Regions from separate parts of the Cytobacillus sp. EB106-05-05-XG126 genome, predicted to be linked through region 4. Evidence: riboswitches for the same ligand, from Rfam matches in the RefSeq annotation. Region 4 holds a riboswitch; each other region holds the start of a gene.
The links. A riboswitch is a leader RNA that binds a small molecule or an ion and turns the genes downstream of it on or off. The one in region 4 is predicted to bind S-adenosylmethionine.
Positions count from the first base shown of each region.

Region 1: linked by a shared signal. The riboswitch ahead of AC3WTL_RS14575 (methionine ABC transporter ATP-binding protein) and the one ahead of AC3WTL_RS08955 (2,3-diketo-5-methylthiopentyl-1-phosphate enolase) in region 4 are both predicted to bind S-adenosylmethionine.
Region 2: linked by a shared signal. The riboswitch ahead of AC3WTL_RS20645 (homoserine dehydrogenase) and the one ahead of AC3WTL_RS08955 (2,3-diketo-5-methylthiopentyl-1-phosphate enolase) in region 4 are both predicted to bind S-adenosylmethionine.
Region 3: linked by a shared signal. The riboswitch ahead of metK (methionine adenosyltransferase) and the one ahead of AC3WTL_RS08955 (2,3-diketo-5-methylthiopentyl-1-phosphate enolase) in region 4 are both predicted to bind S-adenosylmethionine.

Region 1 covers NZ_JBYTDU010000003.1:321,213-324,298, forward strand. Annotated here, with positions in the region: gene pdxR (MocR-like pyridoxine biosynthesis transcription factor PdxR) at 1-226, opposite strand, end outside; gene AC3WTL_RS14570 (DMT family transporter) at 358-1,272, shown strand; SAM riboswitch class I at 1,345-1,444, shown strand; SAM riboswitch class I at 1,548-1,649, shown strand; gene AC3WTL_RS14575 (methionine ABC transporter ATP-binding protein) at 1,808-2,839, shown strand; gene AC3WTL_RS14580 (methionine ABC transporter permease) at 2,829-3,086, shown strand, end outside.
Region 2 covers NZ_JBYTDU010000011.1:38,503-41,588, reverse strand. Annotated here, with positions in the region: gene AC3WTL_RS20650 (hypothetical protein) at 1-35, shown strand, start outside; gene AC3WTL_RS20645 (homoserine dehydrogenase) at 97-1,314, opposite strand; SAM riboswitch class I at 1,423-1,524, opposite strand; gene AC3WTL_RS20640 (NUDIX hydrolase) at 1,602-2,240, opposite strand; gene AC3WTL_RS20635 (general stress protein) at 2,442-3,053, shown strand.
Region 3 covers NZ_JBYTDU010000002.1:10,618-13,703, forward strand. Annotated here, with positions in the region: gene pckA (phosphoenolpyruvate carboxykinase (ATP)) at 1-540, opposite strand, end outside; gene AC3WTL_RS10585 (thiol-disulfide oxidoreductase DCC family protein) at 759-1,133, shown strand; SAM riboswitch class I at 1,239-1,354, shown strand; gene metK (methionine adenosyltransferase) at 1,669-2,865, shown strand.
Region 4 covers NZ_JBYTDU010000001.1:1,804,301-1,807,386, forward strand. Annotated here, with positions in the region: gene AC3WTL_RS08955 (2,3-diketo-5-methylthiopentyl-1-phosphate enolase) at 1-1,122, opposite strand, end outside; SAM riboswitch class I at 1,208-1,311, opposite strand; gene AC3WTL_RS08960 (pyridoxal phosphate-dependent aminotransferase) at 1,399-2,571, opposite strand; gene AC3WTL_RS08965 (carbon-nitrogen family hydrolase) at 2,716-3,086, shown strand, end outside.

The sequences.
Region 1 (3,086 bases), on a different contig from region 4:
ATGTATTATTAATAACCTTAGTGCCAACCCCTGTTTTCCCCTCTAGTAATCCATCTGCTGCAAGTTCTTCCAGAGCAGTGATAATGGTGCTTCGGTTTACTCCAAACTCTTCAGCCAGTTTCCGCTGGCTTGGAATTTTACTTCCGATTGGCCATTCTCCTTTGGATATCTTTCCTTTAATCGTTTCCATAACTTGCTGATATTTTGGCAATTGTGCTTTATCCATCCATATAACCGCCTTTATGAAAATTGGCTGGCAAAATTCTTTTCTAATTGGTTGAGGACATTGTATCAGTTATTGATTATCCTGAAAAGCAGCACTGATAATGGCTGGAAATGCTGATAAGGGGGATGAAGATGGCAAATAAAAAATTTATGATTATCGGGGCGCATAGTTCTATTATCATTCTCTGGGCATCCGCATTCCCGGGAATCCGGGCTGGGCTTGAATCGTACTCCCCGGAACACCTTGCCCTTTTCAGGCTATTAATTGGCTCTATTGCACTTGGTGTCTTCGCACTGGTAAAGAAGGTGCGCCTCCCGGATATAAGGGATCTTCCTGCTATTTTTATGCTGGGATTCCTTGGTTTTACGGTTTATCATACAGCACTGAATATGGGAGAAAAAACAGTAAGCGCCGGACCGGCAAGCTTGATTGTCTCAATGACTCCAATCTTTTCGGCTGCTTTGGCTGCTTTATTTTTAAGGGAAAGGTTTGGAAGAGCAAGGTGGACTGGTTCCGCTGTCAGTTTTGCGGGTGCCGCACTAATATCGCTTGGTACAGGAGGCGGGTTTGTGATCCAAACCGGTATTTTATTCGTCCTCCTTGCTTCCATTTCAGAAAGCATCTATTTCGTATTTCAGACTAAATATTTTAATAAATACGGATTTTTGTCATTTACATTGTATACGGTATGGGCAGGGACTGCTTTAATGCTGGTTTATCTTCCCGGGCTCGGAAATGAGATCTTTCATGCTTCGGCCGAATCCACTTTAAGTGTCCTCTATTTGGGGATTTTTCCGACGGTAATTCCATATATTGCCCTGGCTTTTCTTGCATCCATAGGGGGGGCGTCTGAAGCGGTGAGCTCTCTATATCTGACTCCAGTAATGGCGTTTGTCATTGCGTGGATTTGGCTGGGGGAGGTGCCAGCTATGTTATCCATTGTGGGTGGGATGATCGCTCTAGCGGGTGTGGTGATTATTCACCGAAAAGATAGCTCTAAAGAAGTTACTGAAATTTATGAAAATGAATCAAGTGAAAATATTTGAAAAATATGATTGACATCCTTTTCTTTAAGATGGTAAAGTAATAAACATATTAACAACCGCATAGTAAAAATCTTCTTATCAAGAGAGGTTGAGGGACTGGCCCTATGACACCTCGGCAGCGGACAAAAGTGTACCGTGCCAAATCCAGCAAGCATTGCTTGAAAGATAAGAAGAGGACCATTGATAAATGCTGCCCTCTTCTTTCTTTAGAAGAGGGTTTTTGTTTTATGCGGAAAAATACTACATCAAGATTCTATTCATAAACATATGAATAATTCTTATCGAGAGAAGCAGAGGGACCTGGCCCAATGAAGCTTCGGCAGCAGGCAGACTGCACTGTGCCAAATCCAGCAGGCGAATAGCCTGGAAGATAAGGAGAGGATTTCAAAAAACCTCTTCTGGCGGAAGGGGTAAATTTCAGGATATAATTCTTAGTTTTCGCATAGGAATAATTAGATAACAAAAGGTGACAGGCACCTATACCAGTTCATTTAAGTGGTATTGGTACCTGACACCATCAAAGGAGAGATGCTGCATGATAGAGTTTCAGAATTTAAAGAAGGTCTATGAAAGCGGAGGTCAGCAGGTAGCTGCTCTGGATGGAATAGATTTAAAGATTAATAAGGGTGAAATTTTCGGGGTGATCGGCTTCAGCGGTGCGGGAAAGAGTTCTTTGATCCGCTGTGTCAATTGGCTGGAGAAGCCGACTTCAGGAAAGGTCATTGTCAGCGGACATGATCTGACGGCTTTATCTGTAAGAGAAATTCGTGAAGTGAAAAGAAACATCGGGATGGTTTTTCAGCATTTTAACCTTTTAAACTCCAAAACCGTGTTTGCCAATGTGGCGATGCCGCTCACACTGGCTAAGATCCCTAAAGATAAAATCAAAAAGCGTGTCCATGAACTATTAGAATTCGTGGGGCTTGCCGACAAGGCGAACAGTTATCCCGATCAGCTGTCAGGCGGGCAAAAGCAGCGGATCGGAATCGCCAGGGCGCTGGCAACCCAGCCTTCCATTCTATTATGTGATGAAGCTACTTCAGCTCTGGATCCGCAGACTACCAGCTCGATCCTGCAGCTGCTGAAAAAAATAAATAAAGAATACAACATTACCATTCTGATCATTACCCATGAAATGTCTGTAATCAGGGAAATCTGTGACCGTGTCGCTGTCATCGAAGCAGGAAAAATTATTGAAGAAGGAACCGTCTTCAATGTCTTTTCTTCACCAAAAACACAAACAGCGAAAAACTTTGTCAGCACGGTTATGAATGATCAAATACCTGACTCCATTAAGCAAGTAATTGAAAAACAGCAGGGGCTTCAAAAGGTATTCAGAATCAACTTTGTCGGAAACTCTGCCGGGCAGCCGCTGCTTTCTCAGGTCGCCAAAAAGTTTAATATCGACTTCAACGTCCTGTTTGGAAATATTACTGAATTACAGGGAACACCATTTGGCAACCTGATTGTCGAATTCCAGGGTCCGGACAGTGAAATCAGGCGTGCTATTCAGTACATCAGCCAGGAAAAAGTTTCAATAAAGGAAGTGACATCACGTGCTAGTTAACCAGGAAAAAATCATCGAAGCCTTAATCGAAACGGTCCAAATGGTGGCATTCTCATTGCTGTTTTCAGCTCTTATCGGACTGCCGCTTGGGATTTTGCTTGTTGTGACAAGGAAAGGGCATCTGCTGGAAAACACCGTTGTTTTTAACATCATAAACAGCATTATTAATATTTTCAGATCAGTCCCATTCATCATTTTAATGGTAGCGATCATCCCAATCACCAGAATGATTGTCGGAACATCGATT
Region 2 (3,086 bases), on a different contig from region 4:
TAAATAATCCTTTATTTAATAAACAGCAGGCTTAGTATCCACCATCTCTAAACATACTTCAGGAGGGGCAGCTCAAAGGCTTGCCCCTTCTGTTTTTTAGACCGGCTGTACCTGCTTATACTTCCCTGCCGTGACTGCATAATCTCCAAGCACTTGATAAGCCTTCAAACCGGATTTGTCTAATAATGACACAGCTTCTGCAGCTCCCTTAACGATCAGGGCCTGTTCTGACACTTTGCTGGCGATTTCAACTCCCTCAGGGAATTCATATCCTTCAGCATCACCCAATATAACCCAGAGCGGCTGTTCAGGAACATTTTCTTCCGATCCAGCTTCCTCAAATACTGAAGGTAAATCGGCTTTGCCCACATGAATCAGATCTTCAATAATCGCACTCGCTGTCGGGAACATGCCTGCTCCAGGTCCCTGCAAACTGATATTTCCGACAATATCCGCATCGATTGAAACGGCATTCTGCACGCCTTCTACTCTGTATAAAGGATGAGATTCTCCTGTCAGGACCGGCTTTACTGTACAGCGGACAGAATCTTTTTCCTTCTGAATTGATGCTATATGTTTAAATTTCAGCCCCAGCGAATCAGCCAAACGGATTTGTTCAATCGTAATATCAGTAATGCCTTCTCTTACAGAGTATTCCTGTTCCGGCGCTTTCCCGAATACAAGCTCGCTCAGAACAACTGCTTTGTAAAAGGCGTCATATCCTTCGATATCGTTTTTAGGATCGGCTTCTGCATAGCCTTTTTCCTGAGCGATTTTCAATGCTTCTTCAAATGATACGTTCTCCTCGCGCATACTTGTCAAAATGAAATTGGATGTGCCATTTAAAATTCCTTCAATCCGTTCGATCCTGTTGGCATTCAGCAGCTGCCTGATGGTCTGAATGATGGGGATTCCGCCGCCGACTGTTGCTTCAAATCCCAGTGATACATTCTTTTCTTTTGCCAGCCTCGCAAGCTCACTTCCATGAAATGCAAACATCTCTTTATTCGCTGTAATGACGTGGCATCCTCTCGATATGGCCTGGCGCAGATACGTATAGCCCGGCTCCCTGCCAACAATGGCATCAATTACGACATCAAGCTTTGGAAGCTCAATAATATCCTGAAAGTCATCTGTTAAAAGCACCTCTTCATCAGGCAAAGAATGTTTATTCACATTTTTGACCAGGATAGCTGAAACCTTCACTTCTTTCCCAAGTATCGCCTGAAGCCTTTCCTGATGCTTTCTGATTGTTTCATACACTCCTTTTCCTACAGTTCCAAACCCCAATAGCCCGATCGTTATCGCTGACATTATTTATTCCCCCTTGATAAAATTTATAAAGCCGCCGTAAAAACAAAAAACCCCTTCCGTCCATTACAGACAAGAAGGGGTTTGAATTAATATTCCGTTCATTCCGCCTTCTTATCTTCGGAAAATGTATTCCTCTGAATTTGGCACCGTGCATGAATGCTGGTTGCCGAGGCTTCATAGGGTCAGTCCCTCCGCCTCTCTTGATAAGAAGTTTCTAAGTATTCAATTTATATGAATCATAAACATTTATCAGGTCTGCGTCAACCTTTTTTGAAAAATTATTTTCTTCAGACGCTTTCACTTTCATTGAAATCTTCCGTTATGATCTCAAGAAAATGCTTAAGAATTCTGGCAGTCAGCCCCCAGATGACCTTATCCTGGAAATAGTAAAATACCTCTTCCGCTCTTCTTGTCTGCCAATTGTAATTTTCACCTCCGGCAATCAAATCAAAAGGGAAATTTTCTTCTGGCTCTACCTTAAAATTCACGTGATACGTTTCCGGTTTTACTTTTTTCAGAAATGACAGAGGCACAGTAAAAACCTCTTCTACTTCATCAGGGTTCGGCACAATCTTGTCTGGGTTTTGGATAATGCCTGCATAAGGGTAAATAATTTGACCGAAGGAAATCATGTAATCCAGCGGGGAAACATTTGTGATGCTGTCATCGCCCACACCGAGTTCCTCAGAGGTTTCACGGATGGCCGTATGCTCTTCATCCCTATCTTCCGGATCTATCCTTCCGCCGGGGAAACATACCTCCCCAGGCTGCCTTCTCATTTTTAGTGAACGTACTTCAAATAGGACATGTACCTCATTATTGATTTCAACCAGCGGAAGCAAAATAGCGAACTTCGAAAATCGCTCACTCCCCAAAATGATTGGGGTTCTGTTCCTTAACCTTTTAGTCAGTTTCTCAATCTCCATATCTGCCCACCTCCAGCAGCAATTCAATTCAGTTATTATCTCTTTATCATACTGTATTCTTTGAGTTTTATTAATTTTTATGGCTTGTGCCAAATACGGACTATATGCTATTGCATCCTGACTTCAAAAGTAAAAGAACGTTTCTCCGCCTGCAAATCAGGGAAAATAAAAAAATATCATAATACACTGGGAGTGAAAAATATGAAGAAGAATATATTAATAGGCGGATACGATACACAGCAAGAGCTTAAAGAAGCCATTGAAGGTGCAGGGTCAAATGGATATCAGAAGGAAAATCTCGTGATCGTCTCAAAGGATGGCGCAAATCTTGAGAGCTTTGCAGACAATTACGGAGTGAACTTGCGAATAGTCGGTTCCCAGGAGCTGGGCAATCAGCGCTTTCTTGATTCTGTTAAAGCTCTTTTCATGGGAGAAGACCCTGCCACAAGTTCAGGAATTGATCCCGATAAAAAAGATGGTACACGGTTTGATGAACATGACCTGGATCAATACGCAGGCATGGTTTTTGACGGAAAGTATGTTTTAATCGCTGACTATTATGGGAAATATCCAAACTCCACTCAGGACAACCAGAGAATCACTGCCGAAAACTCTGAAGGATATATGGAGAGTGCTTCAGCCCGGGAGGTTGTCCATGAATCGGATATCAAAACACTGGCAGATAAATCCGCTGATACATGCTGTGTCAACGATAATTCCAGTCGTGTACAGCATTCACATACTTCAGCAGAGGTGAAAACCAGTGGTGAAGTAAATCGGGAAGAAGTGCTTACAAAGGACAGGCTTAAATAGCAGCAGCCCCCTGAAAATGGGGGCTTTTTGCTG
Region 3 (3,086 bases), on a different contig from region 4:
GAATGAAATGATAATGAATGTTTCGGACTTTGTGCCGTCAACAGCAGGGTCTGCTTTGAAATTTGGAGCAGAAATGACTGTGAACTCTGCTTGATGATCCAATAGCTCGTCTTCTGCCGGGCGAATGAATAACTGGTGTGCAAAAAGGTTATGCCAGGCATATTCATTGATCACCTGGATAGGCATGCGGTGTTTTTTATCAGCACCTGCGAAGCCTTTGAAAACAAATACTTCTTCTTTTTCTTTTAAGTAATTGATTACTTTATTATAAAGATTAGAGAATGCTTCTTCAGAGATTGGCTGGTTTACGCTGCCCCAGTCCATTTTATCTTTATTTGATGCTTCTTCAACAATGTATTTATCTTTAGGGGAACGCCCTGTATACTTTCCTGTGGTAGCGCGTACAGCCCCAGTGGAAGTAAGGGACCCTTCATTGCGGTTTAAAACTTTTTCCACAAGCTGAGGAACGGATAATTGCACTTGAATGTTGCTGCCATTTAATAATTCACTCAATTCGTTTGATATGCTTACAGAGTTCATCTGATGAATACCTTCCTTTTTCCCGATTTTTTTATGAAAGTGATTACATCTCGAAATTAGTATAACACATTGAAATGATTAGTCTATACTATTACGAAACTTTTTTGTCTCTGTTATTAAATTGTCACAATTGGACAAGTAATCCACTTTAATCGCCTTATAACCGATATATGCTATTATAGAAGAAAGTGTTAATTTTACCATGGGACTGATCTAAAATGAAGACAATTGCCCTATATGATGGAACATGCTCTTTATGCAAGGAAACAAAGAGAATCCTTAAAAAACTCGATTGGCTGAATAAAGTGGAGTGGATTTCCCTGCAGGAATATGAAAAAGAGCCTGGGTCTATCTCATTTTCCAGACACGATTTGCGGAGGGAGCTTCATATTATTACCCCCTCCGGCAGCGTGATAAAGGGGTACTATGCGGTAAGGAGACTGCTGTTCCTCTTTCCTGCATCCTTTTTCATCAGCATCTTTTTATATGTACCATTCACTGCAATTCTCGGTGATCCGGTATACAAATGGATTGCGAAAAACAGGCAAAAATTTCTAAAGAAAAAGTGTGACGATGGAAGCTGTTCTCTGTAAGGGGGAAGCTTACATTTTTAAGCCGAAATTTAACGGTGAAAAATAATCAAAATCTGTTGACATGGTTCGATAAAATACGGTATGATTCAACCTTGAACGGATACTCTCTTATCCCGAGCTGGTGGAGGGACAGGCCCTATGAAACCCAGCAACCTGCTAAAGGCAATAATCAGCAAAGGTGCTAACCTGACGCAAGGACGTAATTCCTTGAACGATAAGAGTGAAAGGCGCGAATCGATTTGCTTTCAACCTTTTCACTAATGAGAAGGTTTTTTATTTTGCACAGGCAATGGGATGAACGGCTTTTGGAATGTACTATTTATGTGAGTTTTTGGCATGCTTATGAATCATGGATACCTGGCATTCTTGCCGGCGCTGTCTATTTTTCTAATAAAAACTCCATGTTTATTTCATACTACTAAGGGAATGAGTTCCGTATCAAACAGAGATCCATGAAATGACAGGGAAAAATTATTTTTCCGCTTCCCCATTTCTTATTTCTCGCTCAATTTTCTATTTATAAGGAGGAAGCCAGATGTCAACAAAACGTCGTTTGTTTACTTCTGAATCAGTTACTGAAGGTCATCCGGATAAAATCTGTGACCAAATTTCTGATGCAATCTTAGATGCGATTTTAGCTAAAGATGCGAATGCCCGTGTTGCTGCAGAGACTTCTGTAACAACTGGACTTGTATTAGTTGCAGGTGAAATCACAACATCTACATACGTAGATATTCCAAAAATCGTTCGTGAAACGGTAAAAGAAATCGGTTATACCCGTGCTAAATATGGTTTCGATTCAGAAACATGTGCAGTTTTAACTTCCATTGATGAGCAGTCTGCAGATATCGCAATGGGTGTTGACCAGGCACTTGAAGCACGCGAAGGGCAAATGAGCGATCAGGAAATCGAAGCAATCGGTGCAGGAGACCAGGGCTTAATGTTCGGTTTTGCCTGCAACGAAACGAAGGAGCTTATGCCTCTTCCGATTTCTTTGGCACATAAACTTTCCCGCCGCCTGACTGAAGTTCGTAAAGAAGAGATCCTTCCTTACCTTCGTCCGGATGGAAAAACTCAGGTAACGGTTGAGTATGATGAAAATGACAAGCCTGTCCGAATTGACACAATCGTTATTTCTACTCAGCATCACCCTGAAATCAGCCTGGAGCAAATCCAGCGCAACCTGAAGGAACATGTTATTAACCCGGTTGTTCCAAAAGAACTAATCGATGAGAATACAAAGTACTTCATCAACCCGACTGGACGTTTTGTTATCGGCGGACCTCAAGGGGATGCTGGTCTGACTGGACGCAAAATCATTGTTGATACCTACGGCGGATATGCACGCCATGGCGGCGGCGCTTTCTCCGGCAAGGATCCTACGAAGGTTGACCGCTCTGCTGCATATGCCGCACGTTATGTTGCGAAGAACATTGTAGCAGCCGGTTTGGCAGAAAAAGTGGAAGTTCAGCTTGCTTATGCAATCGGTGTGGCACAGCCTGTTTCAATTTCTGTTGATACATTTGGAACCGGTAAAGTGGATGAAGATGTATTAGTTGATTTAGTAAGAAAGCATTTTGATCTTCGCCCTGCAGGAATTATTAACATGCTTGGCCTTCGCCGCCCAATTTACAAGCAGACAGCTGCTTACGGACATTTCGGACGTACAGATGTTGACCTTCCTTGGGAGCGTACTGACAAGGCAGAAATTCTTCGTTCTGAAGCTGAATAATAAATTTAAAAGTGGGAGTTGCATTTACTATGTAACTCCCGCTTATTTTTTTGCGTCTTTATACATATAGGGTGATAATTCACTTTTCGGTCTTTATGCTCTTTAGTCGTTTATAATTATATGTTATCGTTTAAACTTCGGATAATGGCTTAATTTTCCGCACATATTTTTTTTATAATCCACGTGCTAATTATAAATGATTAGTGGTAGTATTATAGGGT
Region 4 (3,086 bases):
AATCGCCTGGCGGAATGCCAAACCGCCTCCTCTTGCCCCATCCGGATGCCCGTGTACGCCGCCTCCGGCATTGATGACACTGTCTATTCCGAAGTCTTCGAATAGCAATGGCACTAAACCCGGATGGATGCCGGCTGAGGGTACCGGAAAAGTTCTTTTGCAAAAATCCTTCCCAGTCAGGCTATCCGCAATTGATAATGCCTGTGTTTTTTCAAGGGCTACTGACCCATAAGGTGATGGGAAAAGAGACAAGTCTGCCCCTGCATACCTGAGCAGTTTGCCTAAAAGTAAAGGATAGGAGATCCCATAAACACTTGAAGCTGAAAGGGCTCCGCTGACTGCAGGATGTGCCATGATTGGCAGTTCAATCTCATCATCTTCCCTCAAAGCCTGCAATACATCGAGCCCATAAGAGAATACATTGAAAAGAAGAAGATCAGCCCCAAGAATGGATGCCTTTCTTGCCTTATCTCTTAATTCAAACGACCTGCCTGTTAAATTTACAGCATATAAGGTCCGATGGCCCGTTTCTTCATAAACCTGTCTCAACACCTTTTTTCCTTCCTTTATCCGCGCTTCTGACGGTGTAAGGCTGTTTTCAAATAAAATTTCATCGTCTTTTACAAGGTCTATGCCGCCCATAGCCTGTTCCCGCAGCTGTGAAGTCAAAAAATCCATATCTTTGCCGAGCACTCCTTTGAAGATGCTCATCAGAAGAGGCCTGTCATATACATTCAATTTTCCCCTTAACCCTTCAATCCCAAATCGAGGTCCGGGGAAAAAATTTTTTAGTTCATTGGAAAACTGTAAATCCAAAAGTTTAATCTTTCCGTCGAGAGACAGTTTCCCAAAGACTGTTGTTAATATTGCCGGTAAATCCGGACTAAAATTTACAGCAGGATAGGCGATCTTAATAATTGCTGCTGTTTCCTTACTTTTTGCATCTTTTGTAACGGTTTCAACAGAAACGACCCTGCCTTTATGCTTCGCCATCTGCTGCTTTTCAAGCTCCGGCAGATGGGTCCATGATCCCACCGTTAAACCTATAGCAATCTCCTCCGCTTTTTTCTCCGGATTATGTTTTTCATCATGTATTAGGTACACTGCAATAATTTCGCTCATGAATCTTCTTCCTTTCAATATCAAAGAATGAGAAAAATAAAAAACCTCTTCAAATAAGAAGAGGTTAGCATAGCAATCTAACATCTTCTTATCTTTCAGCTATAAGCTGCAAGATTTAGCACCGTGCTTAAGTTTAAGTCGGTTGCCGGGCTTCATAGGGCTAGTCCCTCCGCCTGCTCTTGATAAGAAAACGAAATCTATTATTCAGTTAATTTAGAAATTTAATTAGAATTATGACAGTGCTTAATACTTTTGTCAATTTAATTTTTGAAAAAATTAAAATAGGTCTAATTTTTGCATTCGCCTTACCGCTTCTTTAAGTCTTTCTTCAGATGTCAGCAAACCGGCTCTCACAAATCCTTCTCCAAATTGGCCGAACCCATTGCCTGGTGCAACTGCAATATGCGCTTTTTCCAGGAGATACTCAGAAAACTCTTCAGATGTAAATGATTCCGGGACCTTAAGCCATGCAAAAAAGGAGCCTTGAGGAGCTTGTACATCCCACCCGATTTCCCTGAGACCGGAAATGAATGTATTTCGTCTGGATTCGTAGATCGAATTCAACTCTTTTACACAATCCTGTGAGCCTGACAGAGCAGCTGCCGCAGCTTCCTGAACAGCTCCAAACAAGCTGACGTAAAGATGATCCTGCATCAGGTTCAGTGCTGCAATAACGCTTGCATTTCCAGCGGCAAACCCTACTCTCCAGCCAGCCATATTAAAGGTCTTTGAAAGAGTATAAATTTCAATTCCGACCTCTTTTGCCCCTTCTGCCTGAAGAAAACTTACAGGTTTTTTTTCATCAAATCCAATACCGCCATATGCAAAGTCATGAACGATGCAAATACCATGCTTTCGGCTCAATTCGACTGTTTCCTGAAAAAAATCAATGTTTGCCACTGCTCCAGTAGGGTTATTTGGATAATTAAGAAACATTAATTTGGCTGAATTAAGCTTTTCAGCAGGCAACTCACTGTAAACAGGCAAGAAGTTATTTTCCTCTCTCAGAGGCATTGTTACCATTTTTGCTTTAGCAAGCGCAACTCCTGACCAGTAATCAGGATATCCCGGGTCGGGAACCAATACGCTGTCCCCGGGATTTAAAAGGCATTGAGGAATTTCAACAAGCCCTGCTTTTCCTCCAAAAAGGATGGCTATTTCAGTATCGGGGTCCAAATCCACATTATATTCCCTTTTATAAAAGTCAGCTGCTGCCTTTTTAAAATACGGGTAACCCTGAAAAGGAGAGTACTTATGGTTTTGAGGGTTTTCGGCTGCACTTTGAAGACGCTTGACAATATGCTCCGGGGTAGGCAGATCAGGATTTCCCTGTCCCAGGTTGATGACATCATGACCCTGTTCAAGCTTTTTCCCCACCTTAGCTGTCAATGAGGCAAAAAACTGTTTTGGCAGACTTTTTAATAGTTCTGATTGCGAATAATTAATCAAATTGATCACCTGCTTAAAAAAAATGATTGAAAATATAGTCACAAATGATATAACGTAAATGATAAGTTGTAAAGTAAAATTTAGAAAATTTCTATCTATCGGACTAATCATAACATAAGGAAAAGATGATTGCGGGGGAGTTAAATGAAATTAAAGGTTGCCTGTTTACAAATGGATATTGCCTTTGGAAAACCTGAGAAGAATTTTATAGCGGCTGAAGCCATGATTCATAAAGCGCTCAAGTCTAATCCGGACGTTTTGGTTCTTCCGGAGCTTTGGACGACAGGCTATGATTTGACCAGATTGGATGAAATTGCGGACCAGGATGCAGCCTTCGCACTGGCTTTTTTGAAAGAGATTGCTCAAAAAAATAAGGTCCATCTGATTGGCGGTTCTGTTGCAAAGAAAACAGCTGAGGGCATTTACAATACGCTGCTGATTGTAGATAACAATGGAGACCTTATACATGAATACAGCAAGCTGCACTTATTTAAGCTTATGAATGAGCATCTCTA